Linked DNA regions of Prochlorococcus marinus str. SB. The protein of the gene in region 1 interacts with the protein of each later gene in a pairwise test. Links are inferred from orthologs where the notes say so. Each region holds a gene or a part of one and is shown on either strand. Other genes may lie near its edges.

Region 1 (5,710 bases):
AGTCAATAAATTTAGTGATGAACATCTTACTTCTGTACTTCATGAAGTAAATTTAAAAACTTTAGTGGATCGGTATCCTAATCTTGATATCAAACAAGATTGGCCACGAATTCTTTCCTTAGGCGAGCAACAAAGATTAGCTTTTGCAAGACTCTTACTAAATTCACCAAGATTTGCAGTACTTGATGAAGCAACAAGTGCTTTAGATATTAACACTGAAAAAAAACTATATAGTTTACTTAAGAAAAGAGAACTTTCTCTCATTAGTGTTGGACATAGACCAAGCTTAAAAGATTTTCACGAAAATATTTTAGAATTAAATGGACAGGGAGACTGGAAATTATTGACTTCTGATAAGTATAATTTTAAGGATTAACAAAAAAAATGAATTCGAAAGAAGAACAAACTAACTCAGAAGTCACTAATCTAGAGAATGAGAGTCTTATAGAAGAGCAAAAAGATCCAAATTATATCAATGAACAAATTGGAGATAATCAATTAGATAAAAAATCGATGGAAATCAAAGATGAATATAAATTTGGATGGAGTAGTTATTCTGAAAAAACTAATGGAAGATTTGCAATGATTGGCTTTCTTTCAATAATATTAATTGAACTATTTAGTAAACAATCGTTTTTAAAATGGGCAGGAATACTATGATTAATCATCAAATCTAGAACTATTATCTCTAGGTTTTTTCTTGTTTGTTCCAACGTTATATCTACTATTTAGATTTTTTGAACTTGATCTAACTGAAGAGCTTACTCTACGAGTCTCACGTGGTTTTTTACCTTGATTAGCATCTTTAAATGAAGCATCTTCTACTTGAGCTGTTGAAGTTTGCTGCCTAATAGGGGATCTAGTAGGTTTCTTTCTTAATGGAGAAGAATTAGCAGGAGGAGAGATATTATCTTGTCTAGAAACTGTACGATTCATTCTGGGTCTTGACCCTGTTTTAACTTCATCGCGAGATAAATTTCTTCTTTCACCAAAGTTATTTGTTTCTGGTTGTTTCCTATTTCTATCTTCAGAAGTCTGTCTTCTCCTTCTTATAGGCTCGTCATTTTCAAACTGACTTATTTCCCTTGTAGATGGCCTACTTCTACTTGCTGCTGCAGATGGTATGGCTCTTGAAACATTCCTCCTACTAGATCTACCCTCCACATAGTCTTCTTCAAATTCATCTTCTTGAGGTTTAAATCTTCTAGATGGCCTTTCAGATTCTTCAAACCTATCATAATCGTCACTAAATCGACCTCTAGAATTTCTTGGAAGATCAGAAATAGGATCATCATCAAAATAAGATGACCTTCTAGCTTGATCAGTAGCAACTCCCCTCAATCGCACACTTTCATATGCAAAAAAAACAGTAGTTCCTGCTAATAAAAACTGGCCAAATTGAAGGATAGGATCTAACCTCCAGCCTTGAAAAAATAATATTCCTCCGCACAAAAGTCCAATTGCTGCGAAGAAAACATCATAATCCCGCGCCAAAGCAGGCTTAAAGGACCTCAAAAAATAAAGGCCTCCTCCACATACCGCGAGAACTATACCAACAATACTGGCCCAATTGAGACTAGCATTGACCACATTCTTTCTCCAAAAATTTATTTTTTAAAGGGTTACTTAAATCCCCTATATATATAGTGTACTTAAAACTTCTACAAAAACTAGCGTCTTCCAGTAGAAGTACGATCGAGGGAATCTTTCTGGCTGACAAAAATCAAAAATGCAGTGGCTGGAATAACGATAAGTAAGGCCGCAGCAATAAAACTACCTATCATTCCCACTGCGGAATTATTTGCAACTTCAGCAGAAAAATCTGCGGCTAGTAATAAATTAGAGATTTGAAACACTTTTTAAATATTTAATTCTCAATTTATAATACGAATTAAATACGTTTTAATGGGTTATTTATTAAGATGAGTTAAATAATTGTGATTTCCTTGCTTGTAAACTGCCTCCAAATTTTAGATATTAGTTTAGGAATTTCTCTCTCATATCTTACTATAGTTTTTCTAATAAGATTAATACTTACTTGGTACCCAAAAATTGATTTAAGTAACGGTTTATGGTTATTAGTTTCAATACCATCAAGCTCTATTCTTAATTTAACAAGAAAACTAATTCCTCCTATTGGAGGCGTTGATGTTGGACCCGTAATTTGGATCGGATTTATAAGCTTTTTAAGAGAAGTATTAGTCGGTCAGCAAGGGCTTATAAAACTTGCATTGCATACACATATTTCATAGATTCTTTTAATTATTTATCAGTAATTTGGCAATAATTCTTCTTCTACATATTTAGTATGTATCTTACCCTGCTTAAATTTAGATTTATTCAGTAAGGTTAGATGAAAGTTAATTGTTGTAGGAATACCAGTTACTGCACATTCATTTAAAGCCCTATTCATACGTTTAATTGCAGTGTTACGATCCTTTCCCCAGACTATTAATTTACCAATTAATGAGTCATAGAAAGGAGGGATTTCATAGCCTGTATATACATGACTATCCACCCTTACACCAGGGCCGCCAGGAGGAAGCCACCCAGTTATTTTTCCGGGAGATGGGCGGAAATTGTGAGAAGGATCTTCAGCATTGATTCTACATTCAATGGCATGACCGTTTAAATGGATATCATCCTGATTAAATTCCAAGTTTGCTCCGCTTGCGATTTTAATTTGCTCAGCTATTAAATCAACTCCTGTAACCATTTCAGTAACAGGATGTTCAACTTGAATCCTAGTATTCATTTCCATAAAATAAAAATTATCATCATCATCAACTAAAAATTCAACTGTCCCCGCCCCTTCATAGCCGATACTTTTTGCAGCAGCAATAGCTGCGTTCCCCATTTTTTTTCTTAGCTCAGTATTAATTGCAGGACTAGGAGACTCCTCTAGTAACTTCTGATGTCTTCTTTGAACTGAACAATCTCGCTCTCCTAAATGAACAACATTACCCGACCTGTCGGCCAAAATTTGAATTTCTACATGTCTTGGCTTCTTTATAAATTTCTCCATATATAAACCATCATTACCAAAAGCTGCTTCTGCTTCGCTTTGAGCTGCTTTAAACATTTTTTCTAGATTACCAGAGTTTTCAACCAACCGCATACCTCTTCCACCTCCTCCAGCAGTGGCTTTAATAATTACCGGATAGCCAATATCCTCTGCCAATTTATAAGCCTCATCAACATTTGATAACAAGCCTTTACTACCAGGTACTGTTGGCACTCCAACTGCTTCCATAGTTTCTTTAGCTGTAGATTTATCTCCCATAGATCTAATAGCTTTAGGAGATGGGCCAATAAAAATTATGCCGTGATCATTACACATCTCAGCAAATTTATCATTTTCCGCAAGAAATCCATAACCAGGATGAATAGCATCAACTCCTCTCGATGTAGCAGCAGCAAGTATATTTGGAATATTTAAATAACTCTTATTACTTAATGAATCTCCTACGCAAACCGCCTCATCAGCAAGCTGAACATGCAATGCTTTTTTATCAACAGTGCTAAAGACTGCAACGGTTGCAATACCTAGTTCTCTACAACTTCTGACAATTCGTAAAGCTATTTCTCCACGATTAGCAATTAAAACTTTTTCAACCATTATAAAAATAAATATTGAAGAAATGAAATGACTAAAAATAAAAAATTATTTGCCAAAGTATTCAACAAAATTTTTTAGTGATCAGAGGACATTTTTTACAATACAACCTAAAACGTTATATATGTATAAATATTTGTTTTATGCAATAGAAAAATTATTCATCATATTCAAAAAACTCTTTTCTAACTACATGCTTAATTCAGCTAATAATGTATGATATTTTAAGGTTTAAGCATCCCCAGGCTGTTAAAAAACCCTTTGCGGACGTGGCGGAATTGGTAGACGCGCACGTCTAAGGAGCGTGTGGCTTCGGCCTTGCGAGTTCAAGTCTCGCCGTCCGCATTTAATTTATTTTGGTTTAACTGCAATGAAAAAAGAATCAGTTGCAGTAGTTATAATTTCCAATGGTCCTGGTGAATTAACTACATGGGTAAATCCTGTAGTGGATGAGCTAAGCAAAATAAATAAATCACTATGTGATGAAGATAAACAGGATTTTACTCTTAGGTTAGTCCTTGTTCCTTGCCCAAATGCCACTGGTAAAGAATTTTTAGTTGCAAATTCATGGAATAAATTCGAATTAATTACAAAATCCAAAAGTTTTTGGAAATTATTAATAAAGCCACATTCTTTTGCTCATTGGCCAAAAAAAGGGATAGTTATTTTCCTTGGAGGGGATCAATTTTGGAGCATTTTATTAGCTAAAAGATTAGGTTATTTAAATATCACATATTCTGAATGGGTTTCACGATGGCCTAAATGGACCAATGAAATTGCTGCTATGAATGTAAAAGTAAAAGAGTTAATACCTAAAAGATATAAATATAAATGTAAAGTAATTGGTGATTTGATGGCAGATATCAAACTTAATAGCGAAATATCACTAAGAAATAAAGAAAAAAAACACATTGCATTATTGCCTGGTTCTAAGAAAGCAAAGCTTTCTATTGGAATTCCTTTCTTCTTAGAAGTTGCAGATCATATCGCTAAAGAAAATCAAAATATAAATTTTATAATCCCCATTGCACCAACTACTAATAAAAGTGAATATTTATTTTTTCAAAGCAACAAAAATCCAATTGCTAAATATTACTCATCAAAAATCAAAACAATTAAAAACTTCAAAGACTCTAATTTTGATTATGTAATTGAAACATCAAAAAAAACAAAGATTTATCTAATTAAGAAACATCCTTGCTATGAAATATTAAAAGAATGTGATCTTGCAATTACAACTGTAGGAGCAAATACTGCAGAATTAGCAGCAATTAGTCTTCCAATGTTAGTTGTTCTGCCAACTCAACATTTAAATATGATGAACGCTTGGGATGGCATTACTGGAGTAGTTGGAAAAATTTCATTCATAAATAGATTTATAACTTTTATGATTAAAAATTTTTATTTTAAAAAAAAGAAGTTTTTTGCTTGGCCAAATATTAAAGCTAAAAGAATGATTGTCCCTGAAAGGATAGGTAATATTTCAACAATAAAAATTGCAAAAGAAGTATTATTTCTTATTAAAAATAGAGATCAATTAAAAAGTATTAGGAAAAATCTAAAAAAAGAAAGGGGCGATAAAGGTGCAGCAAAAAAACTTGCTTCTATAATTCTTAATTCAATAAAAAAACTTTAACAATTACCAGGGATCATCAATTTCAAACTTTTCTGATTTTTTATTATCTTGAACTAAATTTTGTTCTTTTAGTGGTTCAATATCTAAAGTTTCAGTTGCATTTTGAATTGGTCTTTTCGAAGCTAAATTAGTAGTTGATTGTTTTTTTTGCTTTAAATCAATATTGTTTTTTTCATCTATTTGATTAACACTATTTTGATTCTGGATCTGATCAGAATCGTCATTATCCATGTATAACTTTTTTCTATTATTTATTTCTTCTTCAGAACCCTCTATTTCAACATATTCAAGTTCATCTTCATAATCATCTTCATAATCATCTTGTTCAACAACTTCTTCATATTCCTCGACCAAATTGTTTTGCTGTGCTGATTCAGAACCTGAAAGTAACTGATTCTCAACAGGTACAAGATTTGCTGAGTATCCATTTACTTCCCTTTCATCCCAAGAAGAACCCC
Region 2 (3,387 bases), 490 kb from region 1 along the record:
ACCAGACAAATCTGGTCTATCAACTAAAACTTGTCTGTCAAATCTTCCTGGTCTAAGAAGTGCAGCATCGAGGACTTCAGGCTGGTTAGTAGCAGCAAGTACTATAACTGGCTTATCAGCTGAAGCAAATCCATCCATTTCAGTAAGAAGCTGATTTAAAGTTTGTTCTCTTTCATCATTACCGCCAACGACCCCCATAGATCCAGAACGACTTTTACCAATAGCATCCAATTCATCAATAAAGATAATACATGGAGCTTTTTTCTTTGCTTGTTCGAATAAATCTCTTACTCTTGCAGCACCTGCACCAACAAAAAGCTCGACAAATTCAGAACCTGAAATTATAAAGAAAGGAACTTCTGCTTCTCCCGCAACAGCTTTCGAAAGAAGAGTTTTACCTGTTCCTGGAGGTCCCACAAGAAGTACCCCTTTTGGTATTCGCGCACCGATATCTGTGTATCTCTCAGGTTTTTTTAGAAAATCAACTATTTCCGTTAATTCATCCTTAGCTTCATCAACCCCAGCTACATCAGCAAATGTCACTTTTGATTCATCATCAGGCACGTAAACTTTTGCTTTACTTTTAGTAAAACTAAGAGCACCCTGAGCACCTCCTCCACCCATACTTCTTCTGGCGAAGAATTGTAAAACAAGAATAAAAATTAAAGGAGGAACAACCCAACTCAATATGGTTGAGAAAAAATTAGGTTTTTTGGGAGGTGCGGCAGCGAATTCCACCCCTTTACTCTCTAACCTTTGTGGAAGGTCCATATCAAAAATTGGGGTTGTTGCTAAAACAGAGGGTGCACCTTCTTCAGCTCCATTTAACTCATATCTAATTTGTTCTTGAGTGATATAGGCACGCTTAACCTCCCCATCATTAACCTGATCAATAAATAATGAGTAAGGGACTCTTGGTATTTGCATATTTTGGTTAGGGAACAGGCTACTAAAAAGAAGTAATGCTCCAACTCCTATCAAAATAATATTTACAATTCCAAATCTTCTATTAGGTTGATTATCATCCTGTCTTATTGGCATAGTTGTTAACAAATTTGCTTTTATTATAAACTAAACGATGAATTTCCGTATCTGTATTTTTTTTTGGGGTAAGAACCGTACGGTACTTTGACGCATAGAAATTATTGTAAAAATTAATTTTTGAATGAGCTCTTTATACATATATCACTTCCAATCAAACTAAACTGTGAATCACTTAATTTAATAATTTCATGCATATCTTCAAATTTAAAATCACCAAAAGGATTCATACTATTTTCTCCGCCCAAAATTTTTGGAGCAATAAAAGTTATAAATTCCTGAATACAATTAGATTTAATAGCGGCGGTAGCCAATCTAGGGCCACATTCCCACAAAACTTTGTTACATCCCCTTTTAGCTAGTATTTTTGAAATTAACTCTGGATTATCTGATGATACCTTTTCAACATCCACACATTTTGGAATCCTTGAGAGGTAGCTTTCATTTGCTGTTGAAGAATCATAAATAAGTAATGTTTTTGCCTTATTACAATCCCAAAGATTAGATTTTGTTGGCAAGTCTAAACTTTTTGTAAACACAACCCGCAAAGGCTCAGGATTTTTGGAACCTCTGGAAGTTAAGAGTGGATTATCTCTTCTTAATGTGTTTCCACCAATGATTATTGCATCAAATTCTGATCTAAAAGAGTGTACTAATGCCCGTGATTCTTCATTAGTAATCCATTTACTTTTTCCATTTTTTAAAGCTATTCTTCCATCAATACTCATTGCCCATTTAAAAACACCAAATGCCTTTTTAGTAATATTCCTATGAATGAAAGCCCTATTTAAATCTAGGGATTCCTTTTTACATAATCCTAAGTGAACTTGTATTCCAGCTTCTTTTAGCAGCTTTATACCTTTACCAGCGACTCTTATATCAGGGTCTTCGATAGATATGTAAGCCTTTTTTATCCCCGAGGATATCACCTTATCTACACATGGAGGTGTTCTACCCTGGTGGCAACAAGGTTCGAGATTTACATAAATTGACCCACCTCTAGCATCTTTTTTTAAATTATTAAAAGCCATTGCCTCTGCATGAGGCATCCCTGCCTTGAAATGAAACCCTTCTGAAATAAGGTTTCCATTCTTATCAATTATCACTGCTCCCACCCTTGGGTTTGGACTCGTTGTATTTTTACCTAAAGAAGCTAAAAAAATTGCTCTTTTCATCCATTTTGTATGGCTCACATTTTTATCAGTCATCTCCAAAAATCAAATTCAATTTATTGATCTCCACTCTTTAACAACAAAGGGAGGAACAGGTAACTCAGAAAAAACTCCCGACAAAGATAATCTTAATGGTCTATTTTTATCTAAATTTTTAATCAATTCATTAAGATCGAATTCTGCTGCAGCTTGTCTTCCATCATTTGCTAATTCAACATTAAGTAATGTTTTGTCATCTAAAAGCCACTGTTTTCTCCCTGATTCAACCCTCAATTGAGTGGGATGATCAATCCTAAGATTCCCTGGATATCCTATTACTCTCAAGATCAATTTATCTTCAAAAAGAGGTGATTTATAAGCTACTAATTGCCAAGTCTCAAAGTCCAAATCCCTTAAAAACTCACTGCTAGCATTCATTAATTCCCCATTTATTTCTGTTTCTGCAACTTCTGCGGATACTTTTATTGGGTTAAAAATGAAGGATAGTAGTAAAAGTAAAGGTAATATTCCTTTTAAAAATATATTTTTATTTGATTTTGTAATTTTCTTCATTTTCCGAATCCATCAGGGCATCAAGAGTAACAGCTGTTCTTACAATAGCTTGATATCTTTTGATTATTTTACGATTTTTTTTTATAACTCGAGATAAATTCAAAGAGTCTTTTTCAGAATAGTTAGATGTTAAATCGTTAGAATCTTCTTCAATAAACTCGAATTCACTATCTTTTTTTATTAAAGTTAATAATAAATCATGTAATCTCTTTCTTCTTTCAGACAATTGATTTATTATTAAAGCTCGAACAATCATAAGATAATTTAATAAAACATTCAAATAGATAAGTTTCTTTTAATTAAATATTCATGACTGAAAAAAGAAAAATTCATGTAGTAGGAATTAATTCTTATAAATTTGAGGATTTACCCCTTAAATTACAAAATCTATTTCAAGAGACAGTTTCAATTGCAGTTCCAAATTTATATTTTGAAGAAATAAAATCCTGGAGCGAAAATTGTTTAGAAAAAAAGAAATTATTTTTTTCGAGCAACAGTAATAAGGAACTTTTTCACTGGCTTAGATCACAAAAAAAAGATGTAATTTTAATTTCCAGAGGAGATCCACTTTGGTTTGGCATTGGGAGAATACTACTAGAAAATTTTTCAAAAGATGAATTAA

The links. The genes of interacting proteins can lie anywhere in the genome.
Region 2: the proteins of accC (region 1) and ribD interact in binary tests that used the Escherichia coli proteins (3 or more experiments, as listed by UniProt). The link is inferred for Prochlorococcus marinus str. SB from one-to-one orthologs.

The regions. Positions count from the first base shown.
Region 1 is NZ_JNAS01000002.1:558,860-564,569, forward strand. What follows is about bases 1,445-4,256. They hold accC (acetyl-CoA carboxylase biotin carboxylase subunit), read right to left. Parts: upstream 3,620-4,256; coding sequence 2,270-3,619; downstream 1,445-2,269. Other genes in these bases: EV02_RS03260 (Ycf66 family protein), read right to left, coding at 1,445-1,590; psbX (photosystem II reaction center X protein), read right to left, coding at 1,671-1,856; EV02_RS03255 (YggT family protein), read left to right, coding at 1,947-2,252; EV02_RS03240 (glycosyl transferase), read left to right, coding at 3,987-4,256. Also shown: EV02_RS03270 (ABC transporter ATP-binding protein/permease), read left to right, coding at 1-376; EV02_RS03265 (chlorophyll a/b-binding protein), read left to right, coding at 385-660; more of EV02_RS03260, read right to left, coding at 661-1,444; more of EV02_RS03240, read left to right, coding at 4,257-5,252; EV02_RS03235 (PRC-barrel domain-containing protein), read right to left, coding at 5,256-5,710. UniProt on the Escherichia coli protein: This protein is a component of the acetyl coenzyme A carboxylase complex; first, biotin carboxylase catalyzes the carboxylation of the carrier protein and then the transcarboxylase transfers the carboxyl group to form malonyl-CoA.
Region 2 is NZ_JNAS01000002.1:1,052,562-1,055,948, reverse strand. Bases 203-3,199 are described here. They hold ribD (bifunctional diaminohydroxyphosphoribosylaminopyrimidine deaminase/5-amino-6-(5-phosphoribosylamino)uracil reductase RibD), read right to left. Parts: upstream 2,250-3,199; coding sequence 1,155-2,249; downstream 203-1,154. Other genes in these bases: EV02_RS00870 (bifunctional cobalt-precorrin-7 (C(5))-methyltransferase/cobalt-precorrin-6B (C(15))-methyltransferase), read left to right, coding at 3,075-3,199; EV02_RS00865 (hypothetical protein), read right to left, coding at 2,740-2,991; EV02_RS00860 (DUF3122 domain-containing protein), read right to left, coding at 2,265-2,765; ftsH (ATP-dependent zinc metalloprotease FtsH), read right to left, coding at 203-1,041. Also shown: more of ftsH, read right to left, coding at 1-202; more of EV02_RS00870, read left to right, coding at 3,200-3,387. UniProt on the Escherichia coli protein: Converts 2,5-diamino-6-(ribosylamino)-4(3h)-pyrimidinone 5'-phosphate into 5-amino-6-(ribosylamino)-2,4(1h,3h)-pyrimidinedione 5'-phosphate.